DNA from 4 places in the Shewanella sp. ECSMB14101 genome. Region 2 is predicted to be linked to each of the others. Evidence: predicted binding sites of a transcription regulator. Region 2 holds the regulator's gene; each other region holds the start of a gene.
The links. The regulator sigma-54, encoded in region 2, starts transcription at its own class of promoters, with help from an activator protein. The targets are predictions, from matches to a motif close to GTTGGCACGNNNNTNGNNT.
Positions count from the first base shown of each region.

Region 1 (4,174 bases), on a different contig from region 2:
AGATGGAGATTTTGCTGTCGACCATAATGCAGACGCTGTCGGCCTATATGTGGCCCTTGTTTCGGGTGTCTAGCATGTTAATGGTGATGGCGGTGTTTGGCGCTAATACCACACCGACCCGAGTGCGTTTACTGCTGTCTGTAGCGATCACCTTCGCCATAGCACCAGTGTTACCCGTTAATACCGAGATAGAGCTGTTTTCCTTGGGCGCAGTTTTCGTGACCACGCAGCAAATCTTGATCGGTGTCGCCATGGGGTTTGTCACTCTACTTATCATGCAGACCTTCGTCTTGACCGGTCAGATCATAGGTATGCAGACCAGCTTAGGTTTCGCTTCCATGGTCGACCCAGGCTCTGGGCAACAAACTCCGGTGATTGGTAACTTTTTCCTATTGCTGACCACCATGATTTTTCTGGCAGTCGATGGGCACCTGGTGCTTATCCGGATGCTAGTAGCCAGCTTTGACACCATTCCAGTGTCTCAACAGGGGATCAGCATTGCCAGTTATCGCCGTTTGGCGGAGTGGGGCGCCTATATGTTTGGCGCGGCATTGACTATGTCTATCTCCGCCATCGTCGCTTTATTATTGATTAACCTCTCTTTTGGTGTGATGACGCGAGCATCGCCCCAGCTAAACATCTTCGCCATTGGCTTCCCTGTGACCATGGTGAGTGGCTTGATTATTCTCTGGTTAACGCTCACGCCTATTATGGCTCATTTCGATGAGGTTTGGCGTTCGGCTCAGTTGTTGCTATGCGATCTGGTGCAGCTGCAATGTAGTACAGACGGGAGCTTCTGATGGCAGATAATGATACCAGTCAGGAGAAGACCGAAGAGGCGACCCCCAGGCGACGCGAACAAGCGCGAGAAAAAGGTCAGGTCGCCCGTTCTAAAGAGTTAGGCACCTCTGCCGTATTGATGTCGGCGGCGGTCGGCTTCGCTATCGTAGGGCCCAGTTTGGGTCAGTCGCTGATGGTTGTGATGAGTAACCTGTTTACCATGGACAGAAGCGAGATCTTCGACACCAATAGCATGTTAAACATCTGGCAGATGGTGCTCAGTGAACTGGCGATCCCCATGGCCAGTTTTGTGTTGTTTCTCGCTTTTGTTGCCTTTTTGGGGAATGTGGTGCTGGGGGGGATCACCTTCTCGGTTAAGGCCTTCATGCCCAAGGGCAGCAAGATGAACCCTGTCAGTGGATTTAAGCGGATGTTTGGCGTGCAGGCCTTAGTGGAGTTGACTAAGGGGATCGCCAAGTTTTCTGTTGTCGCCATCATGGCTTATCTGCTGCTGAGTTATTATTTTGTCGATATTCTTACGCTCTCCCAAGGGCATCTGCCTGGGAATGTCTATAACGCGTTAGATCTGTTGGTGTGGATGTTTATTATCCTCTGCTCTTCAACGGTGATCATAGTGGTTATTGATGTGCCGTTTCAGATCTGGAATCACAACAAGCAGCTGAAAATGACCAAGCAAGAGATCAAGGATGAATATAAAGATACCGAGGGGCAGCCCGAGATGAAAGGCCGGGTACGGCAGATGCAGCGTGAGATGGCTCAGCGTCGCATGATGGCCGATGTGCCCAATGCCGATGTGATTATCGTGAATCCAGAGCACTATGCGGTGGCGGTTAAGTATGACGTCACCAAAGCGGCTGCGCCCTATGTGCTGGCGAAAGGGGTCGATGATGTGGCCTTTAGAATCAGAGAGATAGCACGTGAGCATGATGTGGCGATTGTGTCGGCGCCGCCGCTTGCCAGGGCTATCTATCATACTACCAAGATAGATCAGGAGATCCCCGAGGGCCTATTTACCGCCGTGGCTCAGGTGCTGGCCTATGTATTCCAGCTAAGACAGTACCAACAAAAGGGCGGCAAACGCCCGACGCCTATCCCGCTTAATCAGCCAATCCCAGACGACCTCAAGTATTAATGGGCGGCTTTCTTGGTTGAACATCATTTTATGGCGACCTGTGTTTAATCTTTAAGCGATTGTTGTTGCGTTGTTTATTCACCTCTTAAGTTGGCGTATTTTTTGCTGAACCATCACTAGATGTCAAAGTTCAGGCGCTAGATTGATGGATTTGAAAGCAACGCTCGGTCAGATTAAACAGGTAAAACCTGCCAACTTCAAAGGTATAGGTACTCCTATACTGGTGCTGGCTGCATTGGCGATGATTGTTTTGCCTATGCCAGCTTTCCTGCTGGATATTCTGTTCTCTTTTAATATTGCCTTGGCCTTAGTGGTGCTCTTGGTGGCCATTTACACCGACCGTCCATTAGATTTTGCCGCATTCCCGACCGTACTTTTGGTAGCGACCTTGCTGCGCTTGGCGCTGAACGTTGCCTCGACCCGTATCGTTTTGCTCGAAGGTCATAATGGTGGCGACGCCGCCGGTAAGGTGATTGAGGCCTTTGGTTCAGTGGTCATTGGCGGTAACTATGCCGTGGGTTTGGTGGTGTTCTTGATCCTCATCATCATTAACTTTGCCGTGGTCACTAAGGGCGCCGGACGTATCTCAGAAGTGAGCGCTCGTTTTACCTTGGATGCTATGCCGGGTAAGCAGATGGCGATCGATGCCGACCTTAATGCTGGCGTGCTTAATCAAGATCAGGCGCGTATTCGCCGCGCCGAAGTGACCAAAGAAGCCGACTTTTATGGTGCGATGGATGGTGCCTCTAAGTTTGTGAAAGGCGATGCTATCGCTGGCATCATGATCTTAGTGATCAATATCTTAGGTGGTTTCGTTATCGGTATGGTCCAGCATGGGCTGGATTTCTCCTCGGCAGTTGAGATCTACACCCTGCTAACCATAGGTGATGGCTTGGTGGCGCAGATCCCTGGCCTCTTGCTGTCGATCGCGGCGGCCCTCATGGTGACACGCCAAAATGAATCTGGGGATATGGGACAGATGGTGATGAGCCAGATGTTCGATAATCCTAAGTCGCTGATCATTGCTTCTGGCGTGCTATTGATAATGGGTATAGTGCCCGGCATGCCCCATTTTGCTTTTCTCAGTTTTGGCTTGATCACTGCGGCAGGCGCCTATTTTCTGCATCGTAAAAAAGATCTCGATAGACAACGCGCCCTGGAGATTGCCAAGACCTCACCAGCCACGCCGGGTGATGCCAAGCCCAAAGAGCTTAGCTGGGACGATGTGCAGCAGGTTGATACCATTGGTCTGGAAGTGGGTTACCGTCTGATCCCCTTGGTCGATAAGGGTCAGGGTGGTGAACTGCTTGGACGTATTAAGGGCGTACGCAAAAAACTGTCACAAGAACTGGGCTTTTTGGTGCCGGCGGTGCATATTCGCGACAATTTAGATTTGGCGCCAAACACCTATCGCATCTCTTTGATGGGAGTGGCCTCGGGTGAAGCTGAGATCCGTCATGATTGCGAACTGGCGATTAACCCTGGTCAGGTCTACGGCAAGCTCGATGGTGTAGAGACAACAGATCCCGCTTTCGGGTTAGAGGCTGTGTGGATCGCTCCAGAGCTCAGAGAGCATGCTCAAACCTTAGGTTATACCGTGGTAGATGCCGCGACCGTAGTCGCCACTCACCTGAGTCAGCTGCTAACCAATAATGCCTCTAAGCTGCTGGGTTACGAAGAGGTACAACAGTTGATGGATATGCTTGCCAAGCACTCGCCTAAGCTGGTCAGTGGCTTTATTCCCGATGTCTTGCCGCTGGGCACTGTGGTGAAGGTAATGCAGAACCTGCTCAATGAAGGCGTGTCGATACGAGACCTTAAGACCATAGTTCAGACCTTGCTTGAGTATGGGCCTAAGAGCAATGATACCGAGGTGTTGACAGCGGCAGTGCGCATCGCGCTTAAACGCATGATTGTACAAGAAATAAGCGGTCTAGAACCGGAAATCCCCGTCATAACTTTGGCGCCGGAATTGGAACAGATGTTGCATCAGTCTATGCAGGCAACGGGAGGCGAGGGGCCGAATATCGAACCTAGCCTTGCCGAGAGGATGCAAAAGTCGTTACTTGACGCATCCCAGCGTCAGGAGATGGTGGGTCAGCCAGCCATCTTACTGACTTCGGGTATGTTACGTTCGACGCTGTCGCGTTTTGTTAAACATACGATTCCAAACTTAAGGGTGATCTCTTATCAAGAGGTACCCGATGAGAAACAAATTCGTATCGTATCAGCGGTCGGCCA
Region 1 is NZ_JSFF01000034.1:15,758-19,931, reverse strand. Features, by position in the region: gene fliR (flagellar biosynthetic protein FliR) at 3-800, shown strand; gene flhB (flagellar biosynthesis protein FlhB) at 800-1,933, shown strand; gene flhA (flagellar biosynthesis protein FlhA) at 2,079-4,174, shown strand, end outside.
Region 1: flhA (flagellar biosynthesis protein FlhA) is a predicted target of sigma-54. The motif match lies at 2,023-2,041, and genes of this name have one in related genera.

Region 2 (4,174 bases):
TGCTGACTCAGAAACTGCTGCACTGGTTCATCGAGGCCGGTCAGGGGTCTCAGTTCAGGCTCCCAATGGGGATTTGGCAAAAAGCGCACATCGAACATGAAGTCGGCTTCGCTTGGCATGCCATATTTAAAGCCGAAAGATTCGAAGTTGATCACCAGCTCTTTATCGACTGTGCCCAGTAATATTTCGCGCACCTTGTCACTCAACTCATAGATGTTGAGGTTAGAGGTGTCGATATAGTGATCAACTAGCTTGGCGATGGGATCGAGCAGTTTGCCTTCGAGCTGAATCGCCTCCTTGAGAGAGACTTTTGAGCGTGACAGCGGATGTAATCTGCGGGTCTCGCTATAGCGCTTGAGCAGCACATTGTCGCTGGAGTTAAGGAAGAAACTTAAGATCTCGGTATCTTTCGGGAGCTTGGCCAGCTGCTTTTCCAACTGGATCTCTTCGCTGGGCATATTGCGCACATCGACGCTAATGGCCACCAGTTCGCTGCGTCCCTTGAGCTGCTCCAGCAGGGATTCCATCATTTGTAGGGGCAGATTATCGACACAGTAGTAGCCGAGATCTTCTAAGACCCTAAGTGCGACAGATTTTCCCGACCCTGAGCGTCCGGATACCAAAACCAATTTCATTGGGTGATCACCTGATAGAGTTCTGACTCATCCTTGGTTTTTCTTAGCTGTTTCATGATCGCCTTGTCATTGAGTTTCTCTGCCATGGCGGCCAGAGTACTGAGATGCTGCTCGCATTGATCTGCGGGCACCAATAATGCAAAAAGGATATCGACGGGCTTATTATCAATGGCATCGAATGCGATTGGTTCAGCACACTTCACCAGTACGGCCACAGGTTGCTCTATGTTCGTCAGCCGTCCGTGAGGAATCGCGATACCATTGCCTATACCTGTGCTGCCCATTTTCTCTCGAGCCAGAAGGCTTTCAAAAATCTCTTGAGAGGAGAGGGTGGGGTACTGGACAGCGGCTAAGTCGCTGATAAGCTCCAGTACCTTTTTCTTACTGCCCGGAGTGGCGCAGGTTGTGCACTCCGGCCGCAGGATGGTACTCAGTTCCATCGTTAATGTTTAGTAAGCTTCTCTTTGTGTTTAATGACCTGACGATCGAGCTTGTCAATCAGGGAGTCTATCGCGGCATACATGTCCGCATGTTCGGATGTTGCGAACACTTCTCCGCCACGGAGGTGTAACTTGGCCTCAACCTTTTGCTGCAACTTTTCGACATTTAATACAACGTGCACATTATTGATCTGATCGAAATGACGTTCAAGCTTTGTGAATTTCTCTTCAACATAGTTTCTTAGAGATTGGGTGATCTCGATATGGTGCCCAGTCAGGTTTATTTGCATAAAGATAGTCCTCCAGTTTCCAGTTACGTGTTATAAGCTCTTACGCTGATTCGAGGGCGGTATAAGCATTGCCTCTCGGTACTTAGCAATAGTGCGACGTGCCACTTTAATGCCTTGTTCAGCTAAGAGTTGAGCCATCTTGCTGTCGCTTAATGGCTTTTTCTGGTTTTCCGCAGCAACTAGCTTCTTAATAAAAGCCCGTATTGCTGTTGAAGAGCACTCTCCACCATCGTCAGTGCCGACATGGCTAGAGAAAAAGTATTTGAGTTCGAAGATCCCTCTCGGGGTATGCATATATTTCTGTGTGGTTACACGGGAGATGGTCGATTCGTGCATCTCCACTGCCTCGGCGATGTCGTTAAGCACCATGGGCTTCATCGCCTCTTCGCCAAATTCGAAGAAACCTTGTTGGAAGTCGACGATGCAGTTGGTGACCTTTAGCAGTGTCTCGTTACGGCTCTCAAGACTCTTGAGGAACCACTTCGCCTCTTGCAGGTGACCACGAATAAACTGACCGTCAGCCTGGCTCTTAGTACTGCGCGCCATGGCCGCATACTGCTGGTTGACGTTGATCTTGGGCATGCTATCGGGATTAAGCTCGACCACCCAGCGTCCCTTCTTCTTGGTGACGGTCACATCAGGGATCACATACTCGTCGCGGCTGGCGGTAATGGCTAGGCCTGGACGGGGGTTTAAAGTTTGAATGAGGGCGATAGCATCTCTTAGCTCATCTTCTTTAAGCTTGGTTTTGCGCATCAAGAGGCGGAAGTCGCGTCCAGCGATGAGATCCAAGTGCTCCTTGATCAACATGCGTGCATTGGCGATATGTGGGGTATCGTCGCTGTATTGGGCCAGCTGAATCGTCAGACACTCGCTGAGATCTCGAGCCGCCACGCCAATGGGGTCGAAGTGCTGTACTCGCTTGAGTACTGCCTCGACCTCATCGAGTTCTATTTCGGGATCGCCCATCGCTTCGAGAATATCCTCGCAGGTTTGGGTCAGGTAACCGCGTTCGTCAATGGCATCTATGATGGCGGTGGCGATGGCCAGATCGTTATCGGAAAAAGGGGTGAGATTCTTCTGCCATTCGAGGTGCTCGTATAGGCCTTCACTGGTCTCGCCCTGAAAAGGCATGTCGTCGTCGCGCATGGCGCCTGAGCTGGAGTTAGGGGAGGCGGTATAGACCTCGTCCCAGGTGGTGTCGACCGGCAGCTCGTCAGGCATAGAGTCTTGAGTCAGGGCGTCTGAGGTCTCGACGCCTGAGTTATCCTGACTCGAATCCAGCTCTATCTTGTCATCATACTTGCTGTCGAAATTGTCGACGGCGGTATCATCTTGTAGTTCGGCACTGGCGCCTTCTTGCTCTTCATCCAACTCCAGTAGCGGATTGGATTCTAATGCTTGTTGGATCTCCTGCTGCAACTCTAGTGACGACAACTGCAACAGACGTATGGCCTGTTGTAGCTGGGGCGTCATGGTGAGATGCTGACCCATTTTGAGCTGAAGTGACGCTTTCATCGTACTGCTATTCCCTTGTTTCTAATTATAAAATGAGAAAGCTCTGGCTAATTGGCCGGACAAATATAAAGGATAGTCCTTATGGCCACAATCTGATATTAGTTTCAGTTTATGGCCCGGTTATAAGATTAACTATAGCTTGAATTGTTCACCTAAGTACACTGCTCGTACTTGCTGATTGTCTAAGATTTCGGCGGGTGTTCCTTCGGCGATCAGATTACCGTGGCTGACGATATAGGCTTTCTCACAGACGTCTAATGTTTCGCGCACATTATGGTCGGTGATCAACACACCTAGGCCACGGTTTTTGAGTTGCTCGATGATCTTCTTGATGTCGATGACCGAGATAGGGTCGACACCGGCGAAGGGTTCATCGAGCAGAATAAATTTCGGGTTCGCGGCCAGGGCCCTGGCGATCTCTACCCGGCGACGTTCACCGCCCGACAAGGCCATACCGTGGCTGTCACGGATATGGGTAATATGAAACTCTTCCAGAAGATGTTCCAACTCCTCTTCGCGGCCATCGTTATCCAGATCGCTGCGAGTCTGCAGCACGGCCATGATGTTGTCGCGTACCGAGAGTTTGCGAAAGATGCTGGCTTCCTGGGGCAGGTAACCTATGCCTTTACGGGCGCGAAGGTGCATGGGGTCGAGGGTGAGGTCGTCATCATCGATATAGATGCGTCCCTTGTCGCTCTGTACTAGGCCGACCACCATGTAGAAGGTGGTGGTCTTACCGGCACCGTTTGGTCCCAATAGGCCGACGATCTGCCCGGTTTTGACTGTAAGGCTCACATCTTGGACAACGGCACGACTCTTATAGCTCTTGGCGAGGTTTTCCGCCTTCAAGGTCAGGTCTGTCATTGCTTTTCCTGTTCGGGTTGTTCTGGCTCGGGTTGCGCTTGTTTCTGCTCTTGATAGTTTTCAGGCTGAATAATGGTGATCACGCGGTCATTGCCTGTACTCTCGGCGATCAGCTGTTGCTGTTCAATGTTGTAGCGGATCTGAGTGCCTGTGACCTGGCTGCCTTCCTGTTCCAGGGTAGCATCGCCAATGAGTGTCAGGGTGCGGCTCGAGAGTTCATAGCGGATCTCTTTGGCACTGGCAGAGGCGGGACGGCCATCTTCCATTACCTGAGAGTAGGTGGCCGGGTTGCCTGTGGCAACGAGGATCTTGCCACTGTTCTTTTCTTTGCTGAAGGCGCGCAGTTCATCGGCCAAGATCTTGATCGAGCCCTGAGAGACCTCAACCGGTCCATGGAAGATGATCTGATTGTTCTTGATATCGGCTT
Region 2 is NZ_JSFF01000013.1:23,680-27,853, reverse strand. Features, by position in the region: gene rapZ (RNase adapter RapZ) at 1-635, opposite strand, end outside; gene ptsN (PTS IIA-like nitrogen regulatory protein PtsN) at 632-1,075, opposite strand; gene hpf (ribosome hibernation promoting factor) at 1,078-1,365, opposite strand; gene NY07_RS11115 (RNA polymerase factor sigma-54) at 1,396-2,883, opposite strand; gene lptB (LPS export ABC transporter ATP-binding protein) at 3,016-3,747, opposite strand; gene lptA (lipopolysaccharide transport periplasmic protein LptA) at 3,744-4,174, opposite strand, start outside.

Region 3 (4,174 bases), on a different contig from region 2:
GAACCTGTCATGATTGGACAATCCCGAGGTGATATCTAACGCCATACGCGTCAGTTGGGTTTGACTTAATGCCATGGGGTCTCCGAAATGTAGCGCCTATGCCAAGGCATATCCTTCTTCGTTGGCATGCAGCGGCTGTATTAGGATGAAGTATATGTCAATTTAACAGTAATGTTTATTGTCATTTTTACACTTGCTTTGAGGGTAAAAAGGGGTCGATATGACCCCTTTGTCGAGTGATGTTAGGCCTTATGCTTTAGCCGATAGCGCTGCATCGGCCACGGGCTCAGTGCCCTTGGCACTAATGGCCTTCTTGATGATGTCGAACAGGAAGGCGCCGAGGAACAGACCGCCTGCACCGAAGACGACGTCACCAGGGACACGCATCCAGACCAAGGTTTCTACCAATGGGCTGTGGATCACCTCTGGTGAGCGGGCGAACCAGTAGCCGTTTTCGATGACGGCGAAGAACTGAGTCAGACCGACAGGTAGCAGTGACATGAAGACCATGGCTGCGAGACCAATATTTAGGCTCCAGAAGGCACCTTTAAGCAGCTTCTCATTCCACTGGATATTGCCCGTCAAACCGCGCAGACAGAAGAGCATCAGACCAACACCCAGCATACCGTACACGCCCATGAAGGCAGCGTGGCCGTGAGTAGCCGTGGTGTTCAAGCCTTGGATGAAGTAGAGCGCGATAGGTGGGTTAATCAGGAAGCCCAGTACACCGGCACCGACTAAGTTCCAGAAGGCGGTCGCGACGAAGAACATGATGGCCCACTTATAACGTATCATCCAAGGGCTGGCGTTACGCATACGATAGCTTTCGATGGCTTCGAAACCGATCAGGGCTAGTGGAACGACTTCCAGTGCCGAGAAGATAGCGCCCCAGGCGATAACACCTGTTGGTGTACCAGTGAAGTACAGGTGGTGCAGGGTACCGATAAGACCACCAGTGAGGAAGATAACCGTGGCGAAAAGTACGGCGCCGTTGGCGCTGCGGGCACGGATAAGTCCAAGACGCACCAGCATCAGGGCGATTACCGAAGTAGCAAAGGTCTCGAAGAAGCCTTCAACCCATAGGTGAACAACCCACCAACGCCAGTATTCTGCTATGGCTAAGTTAGTGTGTTTACCCATGAAGAGGCCGGCACCGTAGAATAGACCGATGGCAACACAAGAGGCGTACAGCACCCAGATCACGGGGCGCATTTCGCCTTGTTGTTTAAGGGCTGGACGAATAGAGGCGGTGACCAGTGCAAGCCAGATCAACAGACCCGCCAGTAACAGTACCTGCCATACACGACCGAGATCGATATATTCGTAACCTTGATGACCGAAGAGGAAGTTAGTGTCTAAGTCGAAGTACTGCTGTACGCCGATCCATTCACCAGCCATAGAGCCTAGCACCACAACAACCAGCGCCACCCAGAGAACGTTGACGCCCAGGCGTTGGAACTTAGGCTCGTAACCCGACAGCGCAGGTGCTATGTAGAGGCCGGTGCCAAGCCATGCGGTGGCAATCCAGAATACCGCGAGCTGAGTGTGCCAAGTACGGGTGACAGAGTAAGGCAGTATTTCCGACAGTGGGATACCGTAGAAGTTTTGGCCTTCGACCGCATAGTGGGCCGTGATACCACCTAAGACTATCTGCAACAGGAAGAGTCCCACGGCAGTGACGAAGTATTTACCAACGGCCTTTTGTGAAGCGGTAGGCTTCTTAAGGAAGAGTGGATCTTGGTCCGCTGGTGTTGGCAGGGGCTCATGCTTACCCGATGCGTGATGCCAAACCAGGGCACCGATACCGGCGATCAGGGTGACAATACTTAAGATTGACCAGACGATGTTGTCTGAGGTCGGAGTGTTACCCAGCTGAGGATCGAATGGCCAGTTGTTGGTATAGGTGTAGTTTTGACCGTCACGTTCGGTAATTGCCGCCCAGGCGCCCCAGAAGAGGAAGGCATTAAGCTGCTGACGACGCTCAAGGTCAGGCACTGTGCCTTCTTTCATGGCGTACTGTTCACGCAAAATAGACAGTTCAGGGTCGTCACCAAAGAGTGACAGATAGTGCTCTGAGACTTGCTCTATGGCCTGAATACGCGTGTCTGACAGGCTGATGCGAATGTCGCCATTAGCTTGGGTTGTCAGGGTATTACGACGCATATCTTCACGAAGTGACTGCTCTAGGCCTGCTTGTTTGATTGAATCCAACTCATTAAAGGGGCGGTTATACTGCGCCTTGGCGGTGATATCCAGCCAGGCCTGCGCCTCTCGGTGCAGCCAGTCGGCGGTCCAGTCTGGGGCGACATAGGAGCCATGACCCCAAATAGAACCTAGCTGGTGTCCGCCCATAGAGCGCCAAACCAGTTGACCACGCTCAATATCGTTTTGGGTGAACAGGGGCTGTCCCTGAACATCGGTAAAGGCAGTGGGAATAGGGGGTTTTTCGCGATAGATGTCACTGCCTATGCTCAGCAGGACAGAGAAGGAAGCGATAAGTACTATTAAGAGTGCTATCGCCGTTAGCCGTTGTTTATTCATAGAGCCTCTCAGCGCAATATAATTGTTGGTGTGGAGTACTCTGCTATAGCAGCTAACGTGCCACTATTTTAAACTTATGATTTTAAATGATTTGCTATCTATTGGTGTCTTATTAATTTGTCATTATGACAATCATCATTAAGTGTAAAAATGACACTGCTTGTCATATTGACAATTGTTATATATGGGTGTCGATTTGATACTTTTTGAGCAGTTTAGTGGACGTTATCAAGCCAGCCCGAGGGCTGGCCTTTGGGAGATAAACACGGCAGGCTTAGCGATAAAGCGAGGGATCGTCTTTATTGGGACGTGTTTTAAAGCGTCTGTGTAGCCACATATATTGCGCCGGACTGCACGAGATGATGGACTCTATGATGCGGTTACCGCGCTTGGCATCCTCGACCTCATTTTCGCCGGGGAAATCCTCTAGTGGCGCTTGGATCTCTATGGTGTAGCCCTTGTCATCTGGGTTGCGTACTACGACAAAAGGCATCACCTTAGCCTTACCCAGTTTAGCTAGTGTGGTGGCGCCCGTGATGGTTGCCGCATCTGGTACAGCGAAGAAGGGGATAAAGACGGCGCTGGAGCGACCAAAATCCTGATCGGCGGTATACCAGACCACATTTGGGTTTCTCAGGCTGCGCACCATCTGTCTGATATCTCGCTTGTGTACTAACCCTTTGTTAGAGCGCAGGCGCCCCTTGACCTGAAGGTATTCCATCAGTGGATTATTGTGGGGACGGTAGACCCCAACGCCTGGCTGAAATTGACCCAGGATGCGTGCCCCCATCTCAAGTGGTAGGCAGTGCACCGCAAACAGGATCACCCCCTGACCGGCTGCCAGTGTGCTTTCGACATGTTCTCGCCCTTTTATCGTCATGTGGCGTTGAACTTTCTCATCATTCCACCACCAGGCATTGGCGATATCGAAAATAGCTTTGCCTGTTTCTTCAAAATTTTGCGTCAGCAGCTGTTCTTGTTCCGCCTGACTCATCTTGGGAAAGCAAAGCTCGATATTGCGTTTGGCAGTATTGACGCGGCTGCCTGCAAGTTTCATCGCCAGTCGACCTATGCCTTTTCCCAGTGTCATCTGTGCCCGCAAGGGAAGCAGCTGTGTCAGTCGCATCAGGGCAACCCCGAACCAGATTAACCAGTATTTTGGATGAAAAAATTGTGAGGAGAATTGTGCGTTTTCGACCACGGCTGACTCTACGGGGTTAACAAAAATTACTGCTTATTCTAACTCAATTTGTGTAGAAAATTAGGTATAATCAGGGATTAATTTTCGCAAAAAGATAAGTGCCATATGAAGATTTCTCTGCCTGCTTTTGAAAAAGCTAAAGTTCTGGTCGTCGGTGATGTGATGTTAGACAGATACTGGAGCGGCCCGACGGGGCGTATTTCGCCTGAGGCGCCAGTGCCCGTGGTAAGAGTGAATCAAATTGAAGACAGACCCGGCGGTGCGGCAAACGTTGCTTTGAATATCGCCACCTTAGGCGGTCAGGTGCGCCTTGCAGGCATAGTGGGCGAGGATGAAACTGCTACAGCACTGACGCAGGGGGTTGAGGCGCTAGGCGTTGTGCCTAAGTGGCACAGAGTGGCTAACCTACCAACCATCACTAAGCTCAGAGTG
Region 3 is NZ_JSFF01000006.1:10,387-14,560, reverse strand. Features, by position in the region: gene norR (nitric oxide reductase transcriptional regulator NorR) at 1-75, opposite strand, end outside; gene NY07_RS07135 (nitric-oxide reductase large subunit) at 250-2,541, opposite strand; gene NY07_RS07130 (LpxL/LpxP family Kdo(2)-lipid IV(A) lauroyl/palmitoleoyl acyltransferase) at 2,816-3,742, opposite strand; gene hldE (bifunctional D-glycero-beta-D-manno-heptose-7-phosphate kinase/D-glycero-beta-D-manno-heptose 1-phosphate adenylyltransferase HldE) at 3,848-4,174, shown strand, end outside.
Region 3: NY07_RS07135 (nitric-oxide reductase large subunit) is a predicted target of sigma-54. The motif match lies at 2,588-2,606, and genes of this name have one in related genera.

Region 4 (4,174 bases), on a different contig from region 2:
CTAGCTAAGAACAAAGATGGTGACTTTAAAAATCATAAACTTAAGAGAAAATGGATCAGATGGGGTCTGACGTTTTGAGGATTTATCGAGACTATCGAGACTATCGAGACTATCGAGACTATCGAGACTATCGAGACTATCGAGACTATCGAGACTATCGAGACTATCGACAAATTTTAGGCATAAAAAAACCTGCGTTAAGCAGGTTCTATTCTTAGGGATTGCATCTTATCAGTCACAAGTTGGTACAGATGGCGAGACTTGAACTCGCACGGCCGTTAAGCCACTAGCACCTGAAGCTAGCGTGTCTACCAATTCCACCACATCTGCATCTTGTCTGCCTAAATGACTATCTCTCTAAGAGAATCATTGATAATGGTACCGAAGGACGGACTTGAACCGTCACTCCCGAAGGAAACGGATTTTGAATCCGTCGTGTCTACCAATTCCACCACTCCGGCATTATCAATCAGACTATACTCACTCCTCTCGGGTAAGTGAACGGAATTATACCTTTGCTTTAGCTAATGGCAAGCCTTTTGCGATACCTTTATTACCGACTGCCGATTTTTCATCCGCAGCCCTAAACAAAGGAATATTTCCCCAATGTCGCTCTATAGGCAAATCGTCTACCAACTCACAAAATCAAACTAAAACGAGATGAACCATTATCAAATTGACAACATTCATTGATCGAGATCAGCATCTCTCATATCTATTCGCGCTAATTTAGCTTCGACAACGTTATAAACATCTGCGAAAGAGGATTTCTCAAATGGCATTTTGGTTAGATTTAATGTTTGGTAACCCCATTGGCCTGCTATCTATGATAGTTATCTTCACGACCATTGGCATAATGTCATATCTCATGTGGCTGTTTATTTCTAAGTCGAAACCACAATAGATAGGACTCCAAGGTCCAGAGAAAGTAACATTTCTAATGCAAATGGGGGCTAGTGCCCCCTCTTTTTTTTGCTGAACCCAGATAGTATTAAGCGGCGTGCTTTCGTCCCGGTACAACACTGTGAATGAAGTGCGGTCTCGCCTTAATCAACAGTTGCAACTGTTCGGGATTCGGTTCGCCCTGTGGCAAGCGCAACACCTGACGATTCAGATGAGATCTTGCCTCCATGGCAATCTTAAAATCGGCAGTAGGCCCATGAATGGCATACTGCTGTTTGTTACCCATATACTCTAAGATATTCGCCTTAAGCAGGCTCTGCACCGCGGGCTCACTTTCCGGCAGGGTCAATACCGTTTCTCCTTGTAGGAAAAACTCCCTCAGCAGCGCGCGTTCGGTCGGATCGAGTAATCTCACCTTCTTCTCAATGGTTTCGGTTGTTCGCTTCCCCTTAAGGTGCTTAATCGCCTCATCGAGAAAATAGTTAGCCACCTGGGTCAACAGATAGGCCGCGCCCACAATAAGACCGAGACCAATAAAGTGGGCATACTGATTCACTAAGTCGTCTAACCTCAAGGTACGCATCAATGAGGCCGGAGCAAACAACAACACAGAGCTGATTAAGGTCAGCCACAACATCAAATTAAAGATCACTTGTTTGGGACTCGTCTGTTTAAACAGCATCAGATTTAATTTTTCCATCTTGATACCTAGTGTCAAAAAACCTGCAGTACCGCAAACAAATGCAAGTAAAATGCCAACAAGAAAATCCACATAATGACTTTACAAACATCACCTTGGGACACTTTTTACTGACAAGACAAGCAGAACATCAGAATCAGGCTATGCTTAAAGCTATGGTTTTTGGACAGTGCACCAAGCGTCAATTCCCGGCCGTTTTTAGGGTGCTTAGGATAAGCGACACAGATAAATGGCAAATCTCACCGCTCAGCTACTCAAGAGTCCTATCGGCAGAAAGCTTACCTTGTCGATCATTCTCTTTAGCTCGCTTATTACTTTGCTGACCACCGGATTTCAGTTAATTAATGATTATCGCAGCGATGTCAATCGCATCACGCGCCAATTTGACAGTATAGAGAAGGTCAATCTGGATGTGCTGGCCGCCAGTATCTGGGTGATCGATGAACGCCTGATCAATACACAAATCGATGGCCTTATCCAGCTGCCTGACATCACCTACATAGAAATTAACGACGACAGTGGTCAACACTGGCAAGCAGGTACCGCTACTCCAGAAAACACCATAGAGAAGCGCTTTCAGCTAATCTACGCCTCAGGCAATGAAAACATCGATGTGGGCACCCTGCTGGTACAGGCAGACCTCAAGGTGGTCTATGAAAAACTGCTCGATCGCGCCATCATCATACTGCTCTCCAATGCGATCAAAACCTTTATCGTCGCCGGCTTCATCCTCTTCTTGGTGTGGTTTTTGGTTACCCGTCACCTACTTAAGCTCAGTGACTACAGCCAAAACATCAATCTGGATGGAAAGTTTGAGCCCTTAGTATTCGTCAAAAACAGCCATAAGAATGATGAATTTTGGCTGGTCGCCAAGGCGATTAATGAGATGCAACAACAACTCAGACGCTCCTTTGATGACATCAAGGCTTCCAAACAGGAGCTTCAGGAAGCCTTGACGGATCGAGAACGCCTACTCGAGTTGGAACGCAGCTACAAAGAGGAGCTGGCCCGCCAGGTAAAAGAGCGAACGAAAGAGCTGGAGCAATCTCTATTAGTGCTTAAGCGAGCACAAGAGGTGCTGGTTGAACAAGAGAAGATGGCGGCCCTGGGAGGCTTGGTCTCAGGCGTAGCACACGAGATCAATACCCCCATCGGCATCTGTCTCACCGCCGCCAGCACCCAACTGATCCATATCGAAGAGCTGATTAGCTTGATCCACAGCGAAAACGCCACTCTGGAGGAGATCAACGCCATCTTGGAGGAGTATCAACAAAGCTGCGAGCTAATCATTAGCAATATCACCCGCGCCAGCACGCTGATCCAAAAATTCAAGACCATAGCTGCAGAGCAGAGCCAGGAGGAGAAGCGCAGTATCAACGTTAAACAAGGCTTGATTGAGCACCACGAATCGATGCGTTTCCTCTATGGCGACAAGTTAGCCGAGGTCGATTACCGGGTCGATGAGGACCTCAATATCATTACCAACCTCAGCCTGTTTAAACAAATCATCACCAATCTGCTGTCGAACGCCTATGCCCACGGCTTTAAAGGGCGCCAGCAGGGCAAGCTCAGAATCGATGCCCGAGTCGAAAAGGGACAGCTCAACATCCGCATTCAGGATGATGGGCCGGGCGTTGACAGCGAAGCGGCCAACCACATCTTCGAGCCCTTCTATACCACCACACGCTCAGAAGGCGGAACAGGGCTTGGCCTCTCCGCCGCCTTTAACGCAGTCACCCTACTCAAGGGCGAGATCAGCTATCAAGACGATAGTGAACTGGGCGGCGCCTGCTTCGAGGTGAGTTTTCCGGTGGAGTTACTCGACACTGACACCATCGAACTCAATATCTCCACCCCATCAGGTTTTTAACTTTTGCGCCGTCAACTGGCAGATCGCCATGATCACTTGGGTTGCCTTTACCATGGACTCCAGAGAGATAAACTCATGCTTACCATGGAAGTTATGCCCGCCGGTAAACAGATTCGGACAAGGTAGCCCCATGTAGGAGAGGCGACTGCCATCAGTGCCACCTCTTATAGGCTTGATCTTTGGCGTAATATTAAGCTGGTGCATCGCCTGCTTGGCAATATCGACAATATGAGGATGAGGGATTAACTGCTCACGCATGTTGTAATAACTGTCGGTGATGCTAACCGTCAAGGCTCCCTGCTGAAGCTGAGCGTTACAGGCCTCTACGCGCTCGGTGAGCCAGCGCTTGCGTTGCTCAAATTGATCCAGATCGAAGTCGCGAATGATGTAGGTCAACTGCGCCTCTTCAGTCACCCCTTTCATCTCGATAAGGTGGAAAAAGCCAGCGTAATCACGACTGTTTTCGGGAGTATCGCCTAGGGGCATTTTGGCGTGAAAGCGCGCCGCCATCGTCTGGGCATTGACCATCACCCCAAAGGCCGAGCCCGGATGACAGTTATTACCTTTCGCGGTCACCACAGCCGTTGCGGCATTGAAGTTTTCATACTCCAAGCCACCTAGCTCCCCACCATCGACTGTATAGGCCCACTGCGCCCTAAAGGCATCAAAATCAAATAGGTCAGCCCCTCTACCTATCTCTT
Region 4 is NZ_JSFF01000002.1:2,973-7,146, reverse strand. Features, by position in the region: tRNA gene NY07_RS02550 (tRNA-Leu) at 244-330, opposite strand; tRNA gene NY07_RS02545 (tRNA-Leu) at 377-461, opposite strand; gene NY07_RS19130 (DUF3149 domain-containing protein) at 776-904, shown strand; gene NY07_RS02540 (superinfection exclusion B family protein) at 992-1,603, opposite strand; gene NY07_RS02535 (sensor histidine kinase) at 1,833-3,473, shown strand; gene pepT (peptidase T) at 3,462-4,174, opposite strand, start outside.
Region 4: NY07_RS02540 (superinfection exclusion B family protein) is a predicted target of sigma-54. The motif match lies at 1,645-1,663, and genes of this name have one in related genera.